DNA from 2 places in the Rossellomorea sp. FS2 genome. Region 2 is predicted to be linked to the other one. Evidence: a T-box and tRNA genes for the amino acid it is inferred to sense, from the RefSeq annotation. Region 2 holds a T-box; the other holds one or more tRNA genes.

Region 1 (5,656 bases), 1.3 Mb from region 2:
TTGAAAGGGATAGACCTGACTCTCGGGTCTATTCCTTTGTTTTGATGTAAGAGGTGAGAACGAATGAAGAAATTCATCGTGATCGGAGTGCTCCTGTTATTGACAATGGCGATATTTGTGCCGTTTCAGGAAAGGTTGTCGGTGGAATGCCTGTCGAAAGAGGAAAAGACGTTGTTTGTGAAGCTTCCCGAGGACCTGACGTTCTCGATTGAATATACGCATTCGATCCATCTATCCGAGGTACAGGAATTTTACAAGATAAGCGGGAATGAAATCACTCAACACGCCCTGCTTTACGAAGATACGTCAATTGGTATGCCTTCGGATGCAGTGGGGGACGAGGTGTTCAGTCGGACGGAAGACGGTAAGTATCTGATCTCGAATATGGAGCGTTCGTTTCCCTACATCGATCTTCAGATTGGAAGAGTGGTGGCCAATCATCGATTGGAAATAGGGAAGTCTGAGTATGAACTATCAGGATTTTTCGGTAAGGGTGAGTTCGTTCGTTTTCAGTGGAAGAGGGCTTCACTATTTGCACAATGGAAAGGAGTGACTGTTGATGGAAAAAGATGAAAAATTCGAAACGTTGACAGAGGAACAACAGCGGGAGCTGCTTGAAAAATACGATCCCGAATCTTCTACTCGAAAGCTGGAGAGCGGATTCTTCAAATGGGTCATTTTTTACGGATTATTGGCATTTTCATTATTTCAGTTAGTGGCATCGATCTTCCAATTCATTCCACGACAGCTATTATTATCGATCCATCTTGGATTTGCGCTATCATTGGTCTTTTTGCTGTTCCCGGCGAGGAAGAAGAATCTGAAGAAAAAGAAAGTGGCTTGGTATGATGTGATCTTATCGGTCATTTCCATCGGAATCGGCGCGTATTGGCCGCTGATGCAGGATGATATCGTCAGCCGTGTCGGTATGATGACATCCCTTGATTTCTACGTTGGGTTTGCGGCCATGATCCTTGTATTGGAAGCCACAAGGCGTGCTGTCGGTCTTCCTATTACGATCATTGCCACATTGTTCATCCTTTATATGTACTATGGCAGACTCATGCCTGGATTCCTTGCTCACAGGGGATTCGATTGGGATGATATCGTCAAGACGATGTTCTTTACAAGTGAAGGGATTTTGGGAACTCCTTTGTATGTGTCGGCCACGTTCATATTCCTATTCCTGCTATTCGGGGCCTTCCTTGTGAAGACGGGGGTCGGGCAATATTTCAACGATCTGGCAGTAGCCATTGCCGGTAAAAGGATCGGTGGACCTGCAAAAGTGGCGATCTTCTCGAGTGCATTGCAGGGAACCATCAGTGGAAGCTCGGTTGCGAATGTCGTCACATCCGGTTCCTTCACGATACCAATGATGAAAAAGCTCGGCTACCGTAAAGAGTTTGCCGGAGGTGTAGAGGCTGCCGCTTCTACTGGAGGGCAGCTCATGCCTCCTGTCATGGGTGCCGCTGCCTTCCTAATGGTAGAGTTTATCGGTGGGATTTCCTACTGGGATATCGCCAAAGCAGCGGCGATCCCGGCAGTCCTGTACTTTACGGGGATTTGGATCATGACCCACTTCGAAGCGAAACGCGTCGGTTTACGGGGATTATCTGATGAAGAAATGCCGGATAAGAAAGAAGTATTCAAACAGATCTACCTCTTGCTACCGATCCTTACGGTCATCATTCTGCTAGTAAGCGGGATGAGCGTCATGAGAGCGGCTCTTTGGTCCATCGTGGCGACAGTCGTGATCAGCGGGATCAGGAAAGCGACGAGGATCGGATTCAGAGATGCCATCGATGCGTTGGTAGATGGGGCAAGGACCGCGCTATCCGTTGCCGTGGCAACCGCATGTGCCGGCATGATTGTCGGGGTGGTCACGAAGACCGGACTCGGGCTGACAATGGCCAACGGTCTGGTTGATCTGGCGGCAGACTTGACCAATACCACTCAAGGGAAATTGATCCTGACGCTTGTCTTTACCATGATTGCTTCCTTGATACTCGGGATGGGCTCACCGACGACAGCGAACTATGTCATCACGTCCACAATCGCTGCCCCGGCCATCATCCTTTTGGGCGCACCTGAATTATCCGCCCATCTCTTTGTTTTCTATTTCGGAATCGTGGCGGATATTACACCTCCTGTTGCACTGGCTGCCTTTGCCGCGGCAGGGGTGTCGGGAGGGGAACCGATCAAAACGGGGGTCAATGCGGCGAAGCTTGCCATAGCCGCCTTCATCATTCCATATATGTTCGTCCTCTCTCCTGAACTCCTGATGATCGATACAACGATCCCTGAATTGCTTTGGGTCGTATTCACGGCCATTACCGGTATGATTGCCATTGGTGCAGGTATCATCGGCTATTGGTTCAGACGGATGTATGCGATTGAACGCCTGTTCGCCGTTGCAGCAGGGCTTATGCTCATTTATCCGGAAGGAATGTCGGATATGATCGGATTGATCACGTTCATCGTCCTCATCGGTCTGCAGTTCTTCGTAAAGCGCGAAGACAAAGTGTTGAAAGCTACAGCTTGAGAAAAGAAAGACCGGGTGTCTGCGCCCGGTCTTTTTACCATTTACCCGGATCTTTCTTTTTTGGGAGTGGACTCGAGGGAGACGGCCAGGATGCCGTCTGTCTTGAATGTACGGGGAGCTTTTCTGAGATAACAATACGCTTCAACCGTATGTTCTGTGAAGTGGTGGACGAGGATCTTTCTTTTGGTAAAGCATTCACCGTCGAAATAGATGATATCGATTTTGATTCCTTCATTCAGGGAACGGGCTATCAATTTCATGGCGTGAGACCTCCTTCATCCTAACAGCCTACGCGCAGAATGCGGCTTTTATTCAGGGAGTGGACCTGATAAGTAAGAAGAAAAATTATTTTCGCAAAACATGTTGACTTTTAGCGAAAATCTTATATAATTTAATTTGTACCTTACATAAGCGACCTGTTAGCTCAGTGGGAGAGCACTTCCTTGACAGGGAAGGGGTCGGGGGTTCAAGTCCCTCACAGGTCATCGCCAAGAACGTTTCCCTTCGGAAGCGTTCTTTTTATGTTGAAAATAACCAAAAATAAAATAAAGGTCTGACTTCTATCGGATTGGCTTGATTAATGAGCGCATACCTGTTATTCTATAGAAGAATTATTTTTGTTCGGTATGTAAGGGAAGAACAAGATTTGCTTTTCGCCTGATATCGCAAGAATAGTAATAATTTGTGCACAAGCACGTAGGAGGCAACAATTATGGAAAACGGTAAAGTGAAATGGTTCAACGCAGAAAAAGGTTTCGGTTTCATCGAAGTTGAAGGTGGAGACGACGTTTTCGTACACTTCTCAGCGATCCAAGGCGAAGGTTTCAAATCTCTTGACGAAGGTCAAGAAGTATCTTTCGACATCGAGCAAGGTGCTCGCGGACCACAAGCAGCTAACGTTGTAAAACTTTAATTTTACATTCCAGGAACAGGCTCCCTCGGGGCCTGTTCTTTTTTTGTGCCATCTTCATCTCTGCTTCCCTTATAAGTTCAATTGGCAGAATAGTTAAAATCCGATTTCAATTTCTCCTATTTACAGGTAATATGGGGTTATGAACAGGGAGAAAGGATTGATTGCTGTGAGAGAAGTTGTCATTGTCGAAGGAGTACGCACGGCTGTCGGGAAGAAGAATGGAGCCCTTGCCGGAACACGGCCTGATGATCTTGCCGGCTATCTGTTGAGGGGATTAATGGAGAAGTCGGGTGTTTCACCTGGGCTTGTAGAGGATGTGATTATGGGGTGTGTGACCCAGTCAGGAGAGCAGGCAGGGGATATTGCAAGGGTGGCTGCCCTTATAGCCGGTTTTCCCGTTGAAGTGCCCGGGGTCACGATCGATCGGCAGTGCGGTTCGAGCCAGCAGGCGGTCCACTTTGCTTCACAGGCCATCCTTTCAGGCGATATGGATGTCGTCATCGCCGGGGGTGTGGAAAGCATGAGCCGTACACCCATTGGATCGAATTTTGCCGGTGCCGGGCTGAGTGATGAGCTGAAAGAACGACATGAGATGATTCATCAGGGGATATCGGCAGAGCGCATTGCAGAAGTGTATGGCTTATCGCGGAATGAACTCGATCGGTTTGCCTTAGCCAGTCATAAGAAAGCTGTTTTGGCCAGGGAGAGTGGTTACTTCCAGGAGGAGATCCACGCCATAGGGGTAGATGGAGGAGAGTTCCTTGAGGATGAAGGGCCCCGGCCGGATACATCCTTGGAGGCGCTGGGAGGGCTTCGTCCGGTGTTCAGGGAAGGTGGCATCATTACGGCAGGGAATTCGTCGCAAATCAGTGATGGAGCAGCAGCCCTCCTCCTTATGAGCAGGGATAAGGCCGTATCACTCGGATTAAAGCCCAGATTCAAGGTCCATACGAGAGTCGTGGTCGGTTCAGACCCGACGCTCATGCTCACAGGGCCGATCCCTGCTACAAAGAAGGTATTGGAGAAGTCAGGTATCCCACTTTCCGAAATCGACGTATTCGAAGTGAATGAAGCCTTTGCACCCGTAGTGCTGGCGTGGCAGAGGGAGATCGGGGCGGACCCTGCCAAAGTCAATCCGAATGGAGGAGCCATTGCCTTGGGGCATCCCCTTGGGGCAAGCGGGGCCAGAATCATGGTGGGCATGATGCATGAGCTTGAACGTACTGGGGGGCGATACGGCCTCCAGACGATGTGTGAGGGTCACGGAATGGCAAATGCAACAATCATCGAAAGAATATGAAAGAACCCGGTCCTCAAAAAGGGCCGGGTTCTTTCATGCTCGGCTCATGATCTTGATGTAATCATGAATGAATGCTTCATAATCGATGGAGAGATAAATGTTCGGTGAGTGAAGCCCAGGTTTTGAATCCGGGCGGAAATCTGCATTCGATTGCCCCCTGAATGGTCCTGCTGTTTCAACCCCGACGTCCCTTTCAAGAAAGCGGCCGTATGACGGATTCATCATGAGGGAAGCAGCGACGAGATCATGGATCGGTGGGCCGGGCAATCCGGGTATCTTTTCTTTGTAGGCGTGATCATAGAATGTGTGGACGTCTTTAAGAATCGAGGTGAGACCCGTATCGGACCCTTGAGCGGATGTGATCATATCGATATGTGAGGATGTGACGATTGCCCGATTGGTCACGTTGAGGGGGAAGAGGCTGATGCGCGGTACGGTTGAAAGGATGGCATGACTGGCGACTGGATCGCCGTGAAAATTAGCTTCGGCGGTTTCCGTCACATTACCCGGTACAAGAAAAGCGCCACCCATGATATAGAACCCGGATACTTGATCGATGAACCCCTCGTCAAGAATGATGGCGACGGCGAGGGAGGTACTCCTTCCAAGGTCCAGGATGTGCACATTGTCATAGGCACGGGCGATCTTAAAGATCTCGCTGAACTCTTGAAAGCTTCCTTTGAATGTGCCCGGAGGAGTGATGGGGCCGAGTCCATCCGGTCCGTGGATCTCAGGATAATAAACAGGTGTTTTCCCCGTACACGAACGGGTGGCACCCATGATGACGGGGATTTCTTTTTGACCTGCAAGGTCAAGGATGTAAGCGATATTATTCGCGGCTTTATCACGTGCTGTATTTCCGTATCCCGATACGATCCCGATCACCTGTATGTCAGGGTGC
Region 2 (5,656 bases):
TGTCGGGTGTTTCGTATTCGGCAAAATACAAGAAATTCATTGCCGTGATCACTTCGAACTCAGACGGTCCTCCCCATTCGGAATCTTCCATTTCCTCCGCGATCGGTTTGACACGTTCAACAAGCTTCGTTAAGGACTCGTCGGATATCGGCACCCCGTTCATGCTGATCCGCTCATTGAATCTCTCGAAATACGGTGAAGTGAACGTCCCCACGGTATAGCCTGCTTCCTCGAGTATATTCCGGAGGAAGGTGACCGTGGAGCCTTTCCCATTCGTCCCTCCGATATGGACGGTCCTGATGGATTGATGGGGGTTTCCAAGCTTCTCGAGCAGCTCCTCCATTCGCTGCAAGCCGGGTTTGATCCCCAGCCTCAAGCGGGAATGAATCCAATTTACCGCATCTTCATAATGCATCATACTGGTTGTCCTCCTTGATTTCGTAAAGAAAAAGAGGGCTGATCGGTCATCAGCCCTCTGATCTTTGCGGTGTGATTATACCGTCTTCAACTCTTCGATCCGGGCCTTAACCGTGGCCTGTTTCTCCAAGTAGTCCTGTTCTTTTGCTTTTTCTTCATCCACGACTTTCTGAGGTGCCTTGCTTACGAATCGTTCGTTGCTCAGCTTCCCTTGTACGCGTGACACTTCCTTCGTCCATTTATCCAGCTCTTTCTCCAGGCGGGCGATCTCTTCATCGATGTTGATGAGACCGGCAAGCGGAAGGAATAACTCAACTCCCGTCACGACCGCTGTCATCGCTTTTTCAGGTGCCGATGCATCGGTGGACAGTTCAAGTGATTCCGGATTACAGAAGCGCTCGATGTAGGCCGCGTTCTTCTGAAGAACCGCTAGCGTTTCTTCATCTTTCGCCTTCAGCATGAGTTTGATCTGCTTGCTCATCGGCGTGTTCACTTCGGCACGGATATTCCGAACCGCACGGATGATGTCCACGAGAAGCTTCATTTCTTCAGCAGCGGCATCATCCGTAAGGGATGAATCGACTTCCGGCCAGGCAGCCACGGTGATGGATTCGCCTTCATGCGGCAGGTTCTGCCATATTTCCTCGGTAATAAACGGCATGAACGGGTGAAGAAGTCTCATCGTGTTGTCGAGAACATAAGCGAGGATCGAACGCGTCGTCTTCTTCGCAGCTTCGTCTTCTCCGTATAGAGGCAGCTTCGCCATTTCAATATACCAGTCACAGAAATCATCCCAGATGAAGTTATAAAGGATGCGTCCCACTTCACCGAACTCATATTTGTCTGCTAGGCGTGTAACGGTTTCGATCGTCTCATTGAGGCGGGTGAGGATCCATTTGTCTGCAACCGACTTCTCACCTGAAAGATCGATTTCGTCATAGGTCATGCCGTCCATATTCATCAAGGCGAATCGAGATGCGTTCCAGATCTTGTTGGCAAAGTTCCAAACGGATTCCACCTTTTCGAATGAGAATCTCAGATCCTGACCAGGGGAGCTTCCTGTTGAGAGGAAGTAGCGCAGGGCATCAGCTCCGTATTTCTCGATGACATCCATGGGATCTACGCCGTTTCCAAGGGACTTACTCATCTTGCGGCCATCGGCATCGCGTACGAGACCGTGGATCAACACGTCTTTGAATGGGCGTTCATTCGTGAATTCCAGTCCCTGGAAGATCATGCGGGATACCCAGAATCCGATGATGTCATAGCCTGTCACGAGGGTATTGGTCGGGTAGTAGCGTTTGAAGTCTTCCGCTTCAAGATCAGGCCAGCCCATTGTGGAGAACGGCCATAGTGCCGAACTGAACCATGTATCCAGAACGTCCTCATCCTGCACCCAGTTTTCGCTATCTTCAGGTGCCTCATGGGCAACGTGGATCTCACCCGTTTCCTTGTGGTACCAAGCCGGGATGCGGTGACCCCACCATAGCTGACGGGAAATACACCAATCACGCGTATTCTCCATCCAGCGGAGGTAGCTCGTTTCGAAGCGATCCGGAACGAAATTCACTTTTTCTTCTCCGTCTTGAAGCGTCACGGCTTTCTGGGCAAGGGGATCCATTTTTACGAACCATTGAGTGGAAAGGTACGGTTCGACAACGGCACCGCTTCGTTCAGAATGGCCGACAGAGTGTAGATGCTCTTCGATTTTGAAGAGGACACCGTCTTCCTGAAGATCCTTCACGATCTGCTTGCGGCAGTCGAAGCGGTCCATACCGGAGTACTTGCCGGCTCTTTCGTTCATGGATCCGTCTTCATGCATCACGAGGATACGCTGCAAGTCATGACGATTGCCGATCTCGAAGTCATTCGGGTCATGGGCAGGCGTGATTTTCACCGCACCTGAACCGAATTCCATGTCCACATAGTCGTCACCGACGATCGGGATCTCACGGCCGGTGATCGGCAGGATCACGGTTTTCCCGATGAGATGCTTGTAGCGGTCGTCTTCCGGGTGAACGGCAACAGCCGTGTCACCGAGCATCGTCTCAGGACGCGTGGTGGCGATTTCGATATGACCGGAGCCGTCGCTCAATGGGTAGCGCATGTGGTAAAAGGCGCCTTGAACGTCCTGGTGGATAACCTCGATATCTGACAGGGCCGTTTTCGTTGCCGGGTCCCAGTTGATGATGTACTCACCGCGGTAAATGAGCCCTTTGTTGTAAAGGTCGACGAATACTTTGCGTACGGCATCGGATAATCCTTCATCAAGGGTGAAACGCTCACGGCTGTAATCGAGTCCGAGGCCGACCTTCGCCCACTGCTCACGGATGTGGGAAGCATATTCTTCCTTCCACTTCCATGTTTCTTCCACGAACTTTTCGCGGCCGAGGTCATAGCGTGAGATGCCCTGATTGCGCAGCTTCTCATCTACTTTTGCCTGCGTCGCGATCCCGGCGTGGTCCATGCCCGGAAGCCAGAGGACGTCGTAGCCCTGCATGCGCTTCATGCGCGTAAGGATGTCTTGAAGGGTCGTATCCCACGCGTGACCGAGGTGAAGCTTTCCGGTTACGTTCGGAGGCGGGATGACGATGCTGTATGGTTCCTTCCCTTCATCGGGTGTCGCTTCGAAGAACTTCCCATCGATCCACCACTTGTAGCGGCCATCCTCGATCGCCTTGGGATCATATTTTGTCGGCATTGATAACTCTTGATTTTCCATTGGTTTTCCTCCATTTCGTGCATGCATGTGGGCCCTGGGTACACATAAAAAGATCCCCCGTCCTATAAAAAGGACGAAGGATCTCTCATTCGCGGTACCACCTTAATTCCCGGGTTTCCCCAGGCTCTCAAAGACCCATAACGGCTTTTAACCGGTTCCCACTACTAAAAGTTCACGGGAACTGCTCTCAGGCGACATTCCATTGTCTTGGCATGGAAGACTCTCAGCATATGCCTCCCTCTCTGAATGCCAGGTTCAACGTACTCTTCCTGTTCATTGCATTTACATGTTATATAGTTATTTATTATAGTATAAGATTTGATTCAGGTTCGTCAATCATTATCGCCCATTTCCCCGCAAAATATTCACCGGAAAGCCCGTCTGACACCATTTCCCTCACCCTTCATAGGATACAGTAGTGAAATCACCCAGGAAAGAGAGTGACCGGTATGAAGAAATTCAGCTCCCATACCCAGCCCCCCTGGCTGAGGAACACCCGCGCCATATGCAAGCAATTCATCGTCCCCTTCACCATATTCCAAGGGATACGCACGATCCTGATCCCCTCCACGTTCGACGTCCTTTTGCTGACCCTCTTCCTTGCGATAGCCGCTGCCATCTATTTCGACTGGATATAAAAAAACAAAGCCCCGGATCCTGTCCGGGGCGCTTCTTATGAAGAGGATGCTTCTTCCGCTTCTTTTTTCTGCCGCTCCATTTCATCCAGCCGCATGACCACGTACTCCGTATTTTTCAGGAGCCAATAGTGACGCTGAAGCTTCTTCAGTGATTTTCGCTCATTGCGTTTATGCTTCGGGGTGTGGAAATATTTCTCCACCACGGCGATCACGGAGCTCGGATAGGCAAGATAGCTCATGAACAGCTGCCTCTCCTCATTCCGGACAGCAAAATGATGAAAATAGGTGTTGAGCCATTCCACGCATTCTTCATAGTACTTCGGATACGTCTTCAACGTCCTGGACAGGAACGGGAGGAGGTCATGGAAGGGGGAGGCGACCTTGGATTGCTCGAAGTTGTGAAAATACCCCATTCCCCTATCATCATACAGGAAGTGCTCGGAAGAAACCTTCCCGTGGGTGATGACCGTCCGTACTTTCTCGAGCTCCTTCGTTTCCTCATACCATTCATCGAGCATCTTCCTGGAAAACTTCAGCGCCTGCGACGCATCTTTATAATACATACAGTAATGGTACTGAAACGGCGACATATACGTGACCCGCTCACATGTATCAATATACTCATCGAGGAACTGCTGTTCTTTCTCCCATCGTGTGGTGAGCAATTCGTAATGGGATTCCCGCTCTTCTTTATCAATCTTCACTTCCTGGGAGGAGAGGGTATGAAGGCGTGCAAGCTCCCTGAACAGCTTCTGGTGCTTCTCGAAGCGATCTTCCCTATCCTGATTGATGAGCCAGGGCATCACGTAGTAAAGGCTTCCCTCATTCCATACCGCATAGCGGCCGTCCAGCGTGGGATAAATCGGCACGATGCGGTTATACCCCCTTTGGAAAAGGGTCTGGATGTTGCGGACAAAATCCACCCCGATTTGAGGAGAGAGCTTTTTGACGGCAAGGGTCCCCTTATTCGAAAACACCTTGTAGATCTTGCCGAAGCTCTCGACGAAATAAGGTTCGACGCCATACGGCTGAAGTACGGGCCTCAATGCTTCCAGGGGTTGTTCCATGTTTATCACCTTCTGCCTGTATACTCTAAAAAAGCCGGACCAACCCTAACGCGTCAGTCCGGCTTCCATTGCACCCTTACCGAAAAGCTGGCTCTTCAGGCGGGATATACAGCACTTGACCGCCGTACACGTCCTGATTGGCCTCAAGCTGATTCACCCTCAGCAGCTGCGGGATCGTCAGTTCATATTTCTCTGCGATGGAATCAAGGGTATCACCGTCCTGGACGATGCACACCCGGAGCGTGGCACCCCGCTCCTCTTCCTTCCGGGCGAAGAAATCCGTTAGGGATATCGAATCATATTTCTTCTTCTTGCCTTTGGATTTTTTCGCCGCTTCGACCTCGGAGCTTGAAGAGGATTCTTCCTCTTCCTCCTCCTCTGCCTCCATGACCTCTTGGACCGGGAGTTGAACAGGCGGCTGGACAGGCTCCTGCGCCTGATGCTGATAGGACTGATCCTCGGATGATTCACTCAGCTCGTGTTCCGGGAGCTCAAACATCTTCTCGCTTCTCATCGCTTCTGGTTCAGGGAATGATTCATACTGGATCTGGACCGGGATCTCTTCCTCTTCAGGCGTCACCCTTCCTTCAAGCACGAAAGGTTCCGTTTCCTCCGGCTCCTCCTCTTCTTCCACTTCCTCATAGGCAGGAGAAAGGGTGAAGACATCATATTCTTCCTCCCTCGGCGGCTGCTCAACGTAATCAGGTACGACCGTCTCCAGCGTCACTTCCACTTCTTCCGCTTCTTCAGCCCCCACTTCTTCCATCGTGTCGACGGCACGGTACATCGGTTCATACAGCTCTTCTTCTACA

Evidence for each region. A T-box is a leader RNA that pairs with one kind of tRNA and senses whether it is charged. The one in region 2 lies ahead of ACNA6I_RS01705 (valine--tRNA ligase), so its partner is inferred to be a tRNA-Val.
Region 1: it encodes a tRNA-Val, which carries the amino acid that the T-box ahead of ACNA6I_RS01705 (valine--tRNA ligase) is inferred to sense. The anticodon was not compared.

The regions. Positions count from the first base shown of each region.
Region 1 is NZ_JBLRVS010000001.1:1,625,455-1,631,110, reverse strand. Features, by position in the region: gene ACNA6I_RS08475 (DUF1850 domain-containing protein) at 64-573, shown strand; gene ACNA6I_RS08470 (TRAP transporter permease) at 560-2,542, shown strand; gene ACNA6I_RS08465 (hypothetical protein) at 2,584-2,802, opposite strand; tRNA gene ACNA6I_RS08460 (tRNA-Val) at 2,956-3,027, shown strand; gene cspD (cold-shock protein CspD) at 3,255-3,455, shown strand; gene ACNA6I_RS08450 (thiolase family protein) at 3,622-4,755, shown strand; gene ACNA6I_RS08445 (nucleoside hydrolase) at 4,789-5,656, opposite strand, start outside.
Region 2 is NZ_JBLRVS010000001.1:311,126-316,781, reverse strand. Features, by position in the region: gene ACNA6I_RS01710 (bifunctional folylpolyglutamate synthase/dihydrofolate synthase) at 1-418, opposite strand, end outside; gene ACNA6I_RS01705 (valine--tRNA ligase) at 494-3,139, opposite strand; T-box leader at 3,206-3,425, opposite strand; gene ACNA6I_RS01700 (hypothetical protein) at 3,589-3,777, shown strand; gene ysxE (spore coat protein YsxE) at 3,813-4,844, opposite strand; gene spoVID (stage VI sporulation protein D) at 4,921-5,656, opposite strand, start outside.